4 regions of the Paenibacillus sp. FSL R7-0340 genome follow, and region 2 is predicted to be linked to each of the others. Evidence: a T-box and tRNA genes for the amino acid it is inferred to sense, from the RefSeq annotation. Region 2 holds a T-box; the other regions hold tRNA genes.

Region 1 (3,142 bases), 2.4 Mb from region 2:
CTGAGGGGTTCCCAACTGGCAAGTGATATCCCGAATGACGGATGAATCTGGCTTCATAAGGCGACGTAGCGCATGAGGCTTTTCCAAATGGACGTTGTCGCGAAGCCGAATGACAAACGATTGTCCATGGGTTTTGAAGTGATCCAGACGCTCCAGTTTCCCATAAGCACGGTCCATCACCAAAATGTAGTCCGGTTGAGCCAACGCTTCACTCATGGGGCCATCATGCTTGGAGCCCAGCGTTTCGACCACCTGAAGGGGTTGCCCATTTTCTGCTCGTAAAGCGACTTGAAGTTTAATACCTGCACGCTCCCCGTGATAAGGAGCCCAAGGCAAACGCGTTTTTCCCACCGTCATCGTGGTTGAATCTATGAGTAATAATTCTTTTGGGAAAGTCAGTTTCCGACGTGCTTCCCGGTTACATTTGTAAACAAGTAGATGGAAAAGTTCCTTAAATACGGAAAACGAGACTTCGGCGGCTTTGGTTGAAAAGCGTGAGTAGTGGACGACGGGCAAGCCACAGAGAGCCGCATAATCTACGCTGGATCGATAGCTACCCCATTGTTCCAACGCAGCCATGCACCAGTATTGGAGTAAATGGTACACCGTAAACTTGCGGGCTTTGTCTTCATAACCTATTAACTTCACAACCCCTTGAACTTCTTCAGGAGTCAGCATGGATTGAAGGATAGATGTAATCGTGATAGAATTTTTCATGAGATCGTCTTCTTTCGGATTCGTTTGGATGGTACCAACGATTCTATAGAAAAGACGATCTTTTTTCTACCATTTTGTGGTTATTCAACAGGCGTGCTACTATATAAAGGTATTAGTTTACTGTATGTTTCGGAGCGGCTTGGTCACGCCTCATTAGATATCACTACCTCTACATATGCCCACCTTATGAAAGAGCTACGTGAACAGGATTCAAAACAAACAACAGACATTTTTGAACGTTTATATAGCGTGTAAAAATCGTGTGTATAATTTGAGTAAACAGGTGTATTAATCACACCTTTTTCTAACGTTTTCTATCGTAACCCCAATAAAAGAAAAAACGCCCCAAACCCTTATATATCAAGGATTTGAAGCATTTTTAATTTCGTTCAAACTTTACATATCTGAACGCTTCGACGTCCCAGGAGGGATTCGAACCCCCGACCGACGGCTTAGAAGGCCGTTGCTCTATCCAGCTGAGCTACTGGGACAAGATGGTGATCAATAAAACCTTATGTATTCAGCGCATTGATTATTATATCACAATTCGGCCAACTGTCAAAAGCATTTTTTTATGATACAGGGAAGCTGGCTGCAAAAGGAATCATTTGGACGCTAACGGGGTATTATGTACAAAGAACCATGCATAAAGGAGGGGTTAATCCGTGAGAGGTCTTTTGTCGTCACTTTGTTATTTCAGCATTTTCTTCGCACCTTTTCTAGTGCCTGTCATTGTGTGGATTGCAGTACGGGACGAATATGTTCAGGGACATGCAAAAAAGGCTATTTTATCGCATATTTTTCCCATTATTGCGGCAATTCCGCTAGTGTATTTTATTATTACGGCGAATCATGCAGGTTCAGTGATCGGGTTTGTACTTCTATTCGTAGTGGTCTATCTCGGGGTTTTTGTTTATAACATCTACAAAGGGATTATGACGCTGCGTGAAGCGGCTTAGTTCAAAAAGAAGCCTCCTGCATACCGCAAATTTGGCGGGATACGGAGGCTTCTTTAGGGTCATTTTTGATGAGTTGCTGTTGCTATTTAGTTCAATGGCTGCTTATTTATTCCCAAAGCGTTTAGGACTTTTCCGTACTTCATGTCTTACGTTTTTCTCCAATACTTCTTCCGCGAACTCATTGTTATGAATATAACTGCTGCCTTTGTTTTTCTTATACTTCGCTTTGCCGTCTATGATTTCCCCCTCCTTTCACGCTGATCCGGCGATGGCGCCGGGGCCCAAATCAACAAAAGCCGAGGCATAGCACACCATATCCTCATGCCCCGAACTCCTTGGCGAACTCTGTGCTGAGCTGCCCATAGGAGAGCAATTCTTTTTTAAACTTCTCTCGCTCCTCACCAGCAGTAATGTGTGTAGAGTCGGTAAAAGCCTTGTCTGTCACTTCCTCAAATGCCGAATGCAGATTATTGTCGTACCAATCCAGCTCCAGATCGGCGTCATTGCGGATGATCCGTACCATGTCATAGTCATGCTGACCATCCGTCTGATCCTTGGCCGTGATATAGACCAGCAATTCCGGGTCATCTGCGGCACCGGGCCGCACCTCTACCTCAGCACAGCGCACTCCGTCAAGTTCAGTGAAGCGGCGTATTTTGGCATCCTTGATGTAGTACATGGTCTCCCCTCCTTCCTTGCGAGTAGACGGGTTTCCCCATCTGTAGTTTTCGGAACGGACAGACATTTTATGCTTCTTTTCGGCATATATACTGATGAACTGGGGATTTAGTTTTTGATTCATTCCAACACTGGATGAACACGACAAAGAGAGGATGAACAGACATGTGCGGAATTACAGGTTTCATACAGTGGAACGGAGACTTAATGCATCAATCTGAGCTGCTGCTGAATATGACACAAACGCTCTCCGATCGCGGACCGGATGCTGCGGGTACCTGGATATCCAACCCGTGTGCCTTCGGACACCGAAGACTGAGCGTAATGGACCCGGAAAATGGCGCTCAGCCCATGATCCGGCAGCTGGAGGATATCACTTATACGATTGTATATAACGGGGAAATATATAACGCGCCTGAGCTGAAAAAAGAGCTGCAACAGCGCGGGCATTTTTTCCGTACACAATGCGACACGGAGGTGCTGCTCGAATCCTATATCGAATGGGGCCCCGAATGTGTAGATCGGTTAAACGGCATTTTTGCGTTTGCGGTCTGGGATAGTGAGCGGGAGCAGGTATTTCTGGCACGGGATCGGCTGGGAGTGAAGCCGTTATTTTATAGCCAAACCGAAGAAGTATTCGTATTTGGCTCAGAACCCAAAGCACTGCTTCAGCATCCAGCAGTAGAAGCAGCAGTGGACGCCGAGGGATTGGCCGAAATTTTTATCATTGGGCCTGCACGTACCCCCGGACACGGCGTCTATTCGTCCATGAAGGAGCTACGTCCCGG
Region 2 (3,142 bases):
TCCAACTGCTTAAGCAGCGCCCAACCTGTGTCACCCAACATTCCATCCGATACGTCATTCAAATCACGAGAATGGCTATCTTGGACAAGGGCGTTGTCGCTAGAATTGGTATTATCAACATCGACGCGAGCGTGAGCTTTCTCCAGAAGGCTGCGAATGCGCGCATGAGTATACTGCACATAAGGCCCGGTCTCGCCTTCAAAGGTCAGCGCCTCCTCCAACGAAAAATCCACTTCATTCAGCCGGTTGTTTTTTAAATCACCAAAAATAATCGCCCCGATACCAACGTCCTCAGCTACTGCCTGTTGTTCCTGCAAATCGGGGTTCTTCTGAGTAATGATGGCTTGAGCACGCGCTATAGCTTCATCCAGCACCTCCTCCAGTTTGACAACTTTTCCGCGTCTTGTGGACATTTTCTTACCCGCAAACCGCATTAATCCAAACGGCACATGCTCACATTGCTCCGCCCAAGCCTCCCCTGCATGCTTCAGCACCGCAAACACCTGCTGAAAATGCAACTTCTGTTCTCCACCAACGACGTACAGCAACCGATCAGCCTTCATCACTTCATGACGATAAATCGCTGTTGCCAGATCACGTGTCGGATAAATGGTGGTCCCATCCTTTTTTAGAATAAGACACGGAGGCAGTTCCTCGTCTTCCAGACGAACCACGAGCGCACCATCACTTTCCTCCAGCAATCCTTTTGCTCTTAATTGAGCAACAACTGCCTGCATCTTATCATTGTAAAAACTTTCTCCCAGCACATGGTCAAATGTAATGTTCAGACGCTGGTACATACGATCAAATTCACCCAGACTAACTTCAACAAAAAACTCCCATAGTTGTTGAGCCTCAGCATCCCCATGCTCCAAACGTCGGAACCACTCGCGGCCTTCATCCTCCAAAGTCGGATTATGCTCGGCCTCCTGATGAAAACGAACATATAGCTTCAGCGATTCACCAATCGGATCATGTTGTAGCTGCTCCTCATTTCCCCATCTTTTATAGGCCGCAATTTGCTTGCCAAACTGTGTTCCCCAATCCCCAAGATGATTCACACTAATTGGAACATATCCGGTTTCACCAAGAATACGATACAAGGCAGCACCGATAACAGTAGAGCGAAGATGACCGATACCAAACGGTTTGGCAATATTGGGCGAGGACATATCAATAACTACCCGCTGTCCGTGCCCGATATTGGGCCTGAGGAAATCGGCCTTGCTCAATTCAGCAAGCATAAGTGGAATATGAACAGATCGATCCAATGTTATATTTACATAGGCACCCGATGCTGAAGCAGTTAAACCTTCTTCATGATTCACTAGCTCCGCCAATTCCAGTGCAATGTGCTGTGGAGACTTTCGAAACTTTTTGGCCAGCACAAAACAGGGAAACGCCACATCTCCCCATTCAGGCTGCGGAGGCACCTCAAATAAAGATAAAATTTCTTTCTCCTCCAAGCCCGTATGGGCCAATATCGCTTGAGCAGCAATCCTCATCAACATGATCTCTCTCCTTCTTTTTATAGAATCTAACAAAAAAAGCCCCCGCCTCTTGAAATAATTCAAGAGACGAGAACTTCAATATCCCCGCGGTACCACTCTTCGTAAATCGGTTGTGCAGCTAAAGCTAACTTACACAAATCGCGATTTCACTCCAATGACTAATAACGGTGTCTGCCGGGCTGATCTACTAGAAATTCTGCTCGTTGGATCAACCGTCTCCCGGGTGCGCTTCACATCGGACCTCATACCGGCTTACACCTCTTCCGGCTCGCTGTAATGATACGGCTCCGCTGCTACTCTCCCGTTCCATGACGTTAATTCCAATCATTATACAAACCTATTCAGTAGAAAGCAACCTATTATTTCCTCTTCAGGCACTAGTTCCATATATGTAATTACACTGCCACCAACTGGCGGCACGCCTGAACGCAACGACGGCAGGCTTCTGCACAATGCTTGCAGTGATCATGGGAATGCTTGCTGCATTCAGCAGCACATACCTCACAGGCCTTGGCGCACAGCTCACAGATTTGCTCGGCAAAATCCGTTCCACGCTGCAGCATTTGAGCAGCAAATCCGCATATTTCTGCACATTCCCTACTCACTCGAATACATTCACGCAGCATAGCTAAATCATATTCCTTCAAACTCGCTACGTAACATACATTGCAAGCGTTCATACATTCCAGGCAAGCATCCACGCATTGTTGGTATGAATGATTCATATTACATTACCTCCCAGTTGTTGACCCTGCTGTACTATTACCCGCTGACCCTTGAGATTAATCATTTGATGTGCGCGCTTTCAATAAAATAAAAACAAAGTAATCCCGACTTATGTAAGGAAGTGTACTATATTCCAGTGTGCAAGTGCAAGGATATTAATCACATGGATTTTTAGCCCCTGTTTCTGACTTGCATACACTCAGTCATTGCTCTATTGTAAAAAGTGTATGTCTAACCACCGATCAAGGAGTGAGCATTTCAATGAATATGTCTTCTGTAGAGGAGCATCGACAGGAACCCCCGCAACAGGTTAATTGCATGGTCGTGACTGTCTCGGACACCCGCACCGTGGAAACAGATACTGGGGGACGACTGCTCATGGATCTACTAGAAACCAATGGATATAAGGTTGTTCGATATGTCATTGTCAAGGACGACTACGAAGGTATTCAGCAGTTAGTATCCGAAGCAGCGGCACAGAATGAAATCGAGGCTGTACTTTTGACAGGCGGCACTGGTATTTCTCCACGTGATACTACATATGAAGCCGTCTCCTCTCTACTGGATAAGGAACTACCTGGCTTTGGAGAAATCTTCCGTTATTTAAGCTTTGCTGAGGACATTGGTTCAGCAGCTATATTAAGCCGGGCTGTAGCTGGCACTGTGGGCCAGACAGCTGTATTTTCTATGCCTGGCTCACGCGGAGCCGTTCGTTTGGCAATGGAACGCATTATTGTCCCTGAGCTACGACATGTGATGAGAGAAATTTATAAATAAGCTCCTATTTCCTACATGCCGCGACACAAAAAGGCACCCCATACATTCATGAGGTGCCTCTTCCAACTATTCTTTTTCTTCAACTTCGGGCTGCATATAGCTATCGATCAGCTTTTGCTTCAGCTCCC
Region 3 (3,142 bases), on a different contig from region 2:
GGTAGCGGGTACAATAAACTTTACATTATGGCTTCTTCCTCGGATGCCTACGTCAACGTCAATGGAATCAATACACGTAGTATGGATGCCAAACAGATCGCTGGGAAGCTATACATTCCTATGAGTTTGCTGAAAGACTATCTGGGCATAGATGCTCAATGGAATGCAGCTCAGAAAACAGTAACGCTGAGTAAAAGCCAGCTAAATCCGATTACAATTGCGTCTCAAACACTTCCAGCTTCGAGTAGTGCGAAGGTGTCCTACAAGATTAAGTACCCGCAAATCAGCGGTAGCCAGCTGAATTCTGAGGCTCAACAGGCCATTAACAATGTGCTTAAAAAGCATGCAGAAGGTATATTGGCAGCAGGCAAAAAAATGATGGCTGAGGGAGAGGCTACAACAGGAAGACCGTATGAGTTTGGAAATGATTTTGCGATTGCCTATAACAAAGATGGTATTCTGAGTGTGATTATGCAGGACTACTCGTATACGGGTGGCGCGCATGGCATGACGGCACGTAAAGGATATACGTTCTCGCTCGCTGATGGTAAACTGCTGCAATTGTCTGACGTATTGAAGGCAAATCCGAACTACAAAAAGTTCCTCAATGCTGATTTGAAGAAAAAAATCGATGCACTTCAGGCTGGCGAAGGATTCGGCAAATTTAAAGAGCTGGCGGCAGATCAGAATTTTTATGTGACGAACAGTGGAGTAACAATCGTGTTTGATTTGTATGATTATGCGCCATACGCGTATGGAATTCCGGAGTTTACCTACTCGTTCGGTCAATTGCTGCCTCAAGGCGGAAAGCCTTTTGCGGGACAGAATGAATAGTAGAAATAAATAAGTCCAATTGTCTATAACCTAAAAAACAATAAAGCAAAAAAGCTGCCTACCGGATAAGAAAGTCCGGAGCAGCTTTTTCATTTACCAGTTATCGAAAGAGGTAAATTTCTTCTCTTATACACCTTCTGGAGAGGAGCTAGTTAGCACTTTATCAATAATACCGTATTCCTTGGCATCATCAGCAGACATGAAGTAGTCACGGTCTGTATCTTTTTCAATGCGCTCCAGTGGTTGGCCTGTGCGATCTGCGAGAATGCGGTTCAGTTTATCACGCATTTTCAGAATGCGGCGTGCGCGGATTTCGATATCCGTTGCCTGACCTTGTGCACCACCCAGTGGTTGGTGAATCATAATTTCACTGTTTGGCAAAGCGAAACGTTTACCTTTGGCGCCTGCATTCAGCAAAAACGCGCCCATGGAAGCCGCCATACCTACGCAAATCGTAGATACGTCAGGTTTAATGTATTGCATCGTATCGAAAATGGCCATACCAGCTGTAATGGAACCGCCAGGGCTGTTAATATACAAGTGAATATCTTTTTCAGGATCTTCGGCAGCCAAAAACAGCATTTGCGCAATTATAGAGTTGGCTACAACGTCATTGACGTCCGAGCCTAACAAAATAATGCGATCCTTTAACAGTCTGGAATAAATGTCATAGGCGCGTTCGCCGCGGTTACTTTGTTCTACTACCATAGGAACATAGCTCACGTCAAAAAACCTCCCTTAAATATCGTTAGTGGATTTGGTGGACATGCCGATTACACGTCCCTTATTTATAAACTGTTACCGTAATAACCACATGATAAACAATTTCAAACAAAAAGTCAAAGAAAGTCAAACTAATGATTAAAAAAAAGAGCCCTCAGCGCTCTTATTGGTTAAAACATTATATAGAAGCATCTAAGCGTTCATTTAAAATGGCGCGCCCGCGAGGAATCGAACCTCGATCTCAGGCTCCGGAGGCCTACGTCATATCCGTTGGACCACGGGCGCATAGTTGATTCAATGCAAACAACTAACTAATTAAACAGCTAATTGGAAACAAAGATGATTATATGATATACAGCAGTGAATTGCAAGCTTTTATTAAATGCGCATATTCAGATAAATGGTTGAGAAATATAGGTTCAGATAGACTTGCATATGGAGCAAATATTGGTTAAGATATACGTGGGACTTAAAAAGTTATCCCGGGACGTTTTGAGACCAGTTAGAGATAGAGCATTAGAGACAGAACTTAGAAGTGTGCGGGAGTGGAAAGCATGCGAAAGATATTAGAAATACAGAAGCAGCTTCTGCCCGACCTCATGGATGTTTTGAAAAAAAGGTACACGATCCTGCATCAGATTATGCTGTCCGATGTTGTTGGACGCAGAACACTGGCAGCTTCACTGAACATGACTGAGCGCGTGTTGCGCGCCGAAACCGATCTTCTTAAAGCTCAGGGGCTAATTGAGATTGAGAGTGTAGGCATGAAGGTGAGCAAAGCAGGACTGGATCTGCTGGAACAGCTGGAGCCGATTGCGAACAACTTGTTCGGCCTGTCCCAATTGGAGGACCAGATTCGTCAAGCCTATGGTTTGAGGAAGGTGGTTGTCGTTCCAGGGGATTCGGATGCTTCTCCGTTAACAAAGCAGGAGCTGGGGCGCGCTGGAGCAAAAGCGTTGCTGAGTGTTATGGACGACGAGGATGTGGTCGCTGTAACAGGTGGCACGACGATTGCCGACGTGGCGGAACAACTGGCACTACCTTCTAATGGCCCACTTAAGGGTGGGTGGTTTGTACCGGCACGCGGAGGTTTGGGAGAAAGCATGGAAATGCAGGCCAACACAATTGCTTCCACAATGGCTCGCAAGGTAGGCGCTCAATACCGTCTGCTCCATGTACCGGATTTGCTCAGCAATCATGCTTACAACTCCTTGCTTGAAGATACGAACATTCAGGATATATTGAACCTGATTCGCGAGAGTCGTATCATCATTCACGGGATAGGCAACGCCATAGCGATGGCACATAGACGTAAACTTGATCCCGAAACCTTTGCCCAGATCAGCAGTGAAGGAGCGGTAGCCGAATCGTTTGGTTATTACTTTAACGAAGATGGCGTCGTTGTTCACAGAATGCTGACGCTTGGACTCCGATTGGAGGACATTAGGCGTACCGATACGGTTCTAGGTGTAGCTGGAGGCAAAAACAAGGCGGCCGCTATTCATGCGGTACTGCGTTTCGGGCAAGAGGACATTCTAGTCACCGACGAAGGCGCTGCTATTGAGATTGTAAGTCGTTATTTAAA
Region 4 (3,142 bases), 2.4 Mb from region 2:
ACACCGTCCACGGAACCGTCGAAGTCAATAATAGCTGTATCACCGGATTGAGCAGCGTCTTCATCAACGACAACCAATTCAGCATGACGTTGTTGCAGGCGCTCCAGTTCTTGAGCCAATTCTTCGTCGCTTACTTCGAGTTTGCTTACAGGCACTTCTACGCCTTTGTAATCGCCCAAAGTTACTTCAGGTTTAACAGTAACCTTCGCTTTGAACTTGAAAGATTCGCCTTTAGCAAATTGATCAATTTCAACGTCAGGGCTGTCAACCGGGAAGATGTCCGTTTGCTCTACAGCTTGGCTGTAAGCTTCTGGCAACAGGATGTCAATTGCATCCTGGTACAGACTTTCAATACCATAGCGTTTTTCAAAAATAGGACGTGGTACTTTACCTTTACGGAATCCTGGTACACTTACTTGTTTTGCCACTTTATTAAAAGCTTTGTCGAGTGCAGCGGCTACACGATCCGCGTCAACCTCAACTTCAAGAACCCCAAGGTTCTTCTCTATTTTCTCCCAAGTTGCTTTCATTTTATGCTTTCCCCTCCAACAAAATCTTCACTTAGTTTTCATTACAATCAACGCACACAAAATAACCACTATAGTATATCTAACATTACTGTCTTTTTCAAGAGCAGCCCTTTGAATGCTTCACAGGTAAACGTTTCCGGTCATTAAGGAGTGTTCATTCCCGCCGCTACAAATAGTCGCATCGACCGATACGCCTGCTCAAAACGGAAGCGCAACGCATCTGTAATGCCATATATAGCACGGGTTTCTTCCTCATTATTATTTCCGTTCAAACTTTCCGAAACTGTCTGATGGAGTGCTGCAGCCCAAATATCTGGCATTCCGTCCTCTTCCACCAACATTGATCTATAATCTTTCGTACCGTATACCGCCATCACAAACTGTGACCACAGCTCCTGTGCAAAATAGAATAGTGTAGGCTCGTGCACCTCAGTCTGATCGGCCACCCGTTCCAAAATACGCATAATCGACTCTGGAAAATCACCTGGCTGTAACGGAACCGTTTCAATGTCGATTTCCGCTTGTTCATCACCCCGTTTGATTTCTATCGTCCCTTCCGTTCCGCGTCTTCGCATGGTCTGTAGAACACGGAATTGAAGTAAAGGATGGATTTCCCGTTCCGTAATCCAGCGAAGCAAGGCATCATCGATTTCTGGCAGTTCCAGATAGGACAACTGCTCCAATGCTAAAATCGTCTGTTCGGATAAGGGTTCATCCATAGCCATCCGCAACAGCTTGTTGCCGTAGCCTGCATCCTGCTCCTGCTTAAAGCGTGCATGACGGCGAGCTAACTCTACTTCACTGACTTCTTCTTCCACAGCGTCCGTTACCGCCCCGCTGTCAGCGTACTGTGGAAATGCAGCTTCCAGCCATTGTAATAGAGCGTTCCATTCATCGTATTGCTTCTGCTCCTGTCCCTGACACTGCATTAAAAAACGCAGCATCGCCATCGCCTCTCCGTAACGTTCGTTTTCAAGCATCACAGTAAGTTGAATTTGATAATAGTCCAGTGTCTTCGGAAACAATACAATATTATTTTCTTTTGTCGTCACCTTGGAGTCCTTTATTCAAGGCACCCCCTCTCCTTCGCAAGCTCAAGTATTTGTAGATTATATGAGAAACAGTAGCCGAAGTCCAACCACTCGTCTTACACATATTCACCTGTATTCTAACATACCCTTTTATAAGGCAAAAAAAACTACGTCTACTCAGAATTTATGCAGTATAAAGCTTAAATAAGCGATATATGCAAAATAAGACTTGAATTTCTTTTATCCATATGATATATTAATATTCGCTTGAATTTTATGTCCCAGTAGCTCAGCTGGATAGAGCAACGGCCTTCTAAGCCGTCGGTCGGGGGTTCGAATCCCTCCTGGGACGTCATAACAAGAAGCTTCCATAATGGAGGCTTTTTTTGTTCTCATGAGATAAACCACGGGGGAACGTCGGACCATCGGCATCGTTAGCCTATACTTCGCAGTCGACCCCATAGGGAGAGTATCTCTCTTGATAAATTACACCAAAAAAAAGCTTCCGCAAGGGAGCTTTTTTTCATTATAAATAATGTAGAAAGATTATTCTGCCCAACGCTACTTTAGGCGCTGGTTTTAAGTCTCTACTCTTTCAAAAAAACGCAGAAATTGCTATCATCTATCATGTTGCACCATTTTTAAGTGAAGGAGGTAGACTGACTCCCTTGACTACGAATAAACTGCAAAAGTCGCGGGAAATTCATCGTTTTCTTGCCACTTTGCTTTCCATATTAGGTACTGGATTGGGTATGTTTTATCTCGCCATTCCTTCCTATATGATTGGAGGAGCGGCTCTTATCATCACACAGGGAATTCTGATCTATTTTACAATGTTCTCTCTCGGATACCTGCTTATTATCTCGGGACCGTTGGCCATTCTTTTTCACATTTTAGGCATTGTTTTTACAGTACGATCTTTTCAAATTCCACACCATGCGGAGAGAGCGCCGACGGTTGCATCCTTGCCTTCCAAATGGCGCACTTTACTCAGTCTCGCTTTGGGAGCTACACTTCTACTTCTTGCAGTCACAATGAAATACGTAGATATTATCGAGCCTTTTACAAAAACAGGTGAAAATAAACGCAACGTAGCCGCAGAATCAGAGCAATATCTGGAGCAGAAATACGGAGAGGACTTTCAAATTCAAAATATTAGCTATCATAGTATTCCCTTCACTGAATATACCATGGAGGCGATCTCTAATCGTCATCCTTCCGTCCTCTTTAACATGACTAAGCGTCCTTATGAGGATGTCCCATTTAGAGAAAATTATCTTAACGCCCTTTGGGAGAGTCAACTGGACATGAAGCTCAAACCCGTTATACAAAAGCTATACGATGATTCAGCCGCTGTTCATTCTGGAGTGCAAGAAGGGAACACGGATAAAATGATCAAAGAATACAACGATTTTAAACTGAATCCCAAAGCGGTCGGCGATCAGTATATTCGTATAATTGTATTCGAGGATCTAACTGACTCAGGATTGCCATTGGAAAAAGAACGAGTATTACAAACCGCGAAAGTTCTCAAGACAGTGTTGGCCGGAAATAAAGCCTCATTAGATATCGAATACTTCC

Evidence for each region. The T-box of region 2 lies ahead of argS (arginine--tRNA ligase). A T-box ahead of a tRNA ligase gene usually reads a tRNA of that ligase, here a tRNA-Arg.
Region 1: it encodes a tRNA-Arg, which carries the amino acid that the T-box ahead of argS (arginine--tRNA ligase) is inferred to sense. The anticodon was not compared.
Region 3: it encodes a tRNA-Arg, which carries the amino acid that the T-box ahead of argS (arginine--tRNA ligase) is inferred to sense. The anticodon was not compared.
Region 4: it encodes a tRNA-Arg, which carries the amino acid that the T-box ahead of argS (arginine--tRNA ligase) is inferred to sense. The anticodon was not compared.

Annotation. Positions count from the first base shown of each region.
Region 1 covers NZ_JBBOBY010000001.1:1,499,658-1,502,799, reverse strand. The annotation lists gene MKX59_RS06745 (IS4 family transposase) at 1-717, opposite strand, end outside; tRNA gene MKX59_RS06740 (tRNA-Arg) at 1,135-1,208, opposite strand; gene MKX59_RS06735 (DUF4870 domain-containing protein) at 1,383-1,676, shown strand; gene MKX59_RS06730 (hypothetical protein) at 1,996-2,355, opposite strand; gene asnB (asparagine synthase (glutamine-hydrolyzing)) at 2,520-3,142, shown strand, end outside.
Region 2 covers NZ_JBBOBY010000001.1:3,936,848-3,939,989, forward strand. The annotation lists gene argS (arginine--tRNA ligase) at 1-1,511, opposite strand, end outside; T-box leader at 1,571-1,829, opposite strand; gene MKX59_RS17160 (four-helix bundle copper-binding protein) at 1,907-2,236, opposite strand; gene MKX59_RS17165 (MogA/MoaB family molybdenum cofactor biosynthesis protein) at 2,499-3,014, shown strand; gene MKX59_RS17170 (nicotinate phosphoribosyltransferase) at 3,081-3,142, opposite strand, start outside.
Region 3 covers NZ_JBBOBY010000003.1:207,629-210,770, reverse strand. The annotation lists gene MKX59_RS26895 (PdaC/SigV domain-containing protein) at 1-834, shown strand, start outside; gene clpP (ATP-dependent Clp endopeptidase proteolytic subunit ClpP) at 961-1,557, opposite strand; tRNA gene MKX59_RS26885 (tRNA-Arg) at 1,768-1,842, opposite strand; gene MKX59_RS26880 (sugar-binding transcriptional regulator) at 2,112-3,142, shown strand, end outside.
Region 4 covers NZ_JBBOBY010000001.1:1,564,974-1,568,115, reverse strand. The annotation lists gene tig (trigger factor) at 1-530, opposite strand, end outside; gene MKX59_RS07000 (hypothetical protein) at 674-1,582, opposite strand; tRNA gene MKX59_RS06995 (tRNA-Arg) at 1,840-1,913, shown strand; gene MKX59_RS06990 (hypothetical protein) at 2,230-3,142, shown strand, end outside.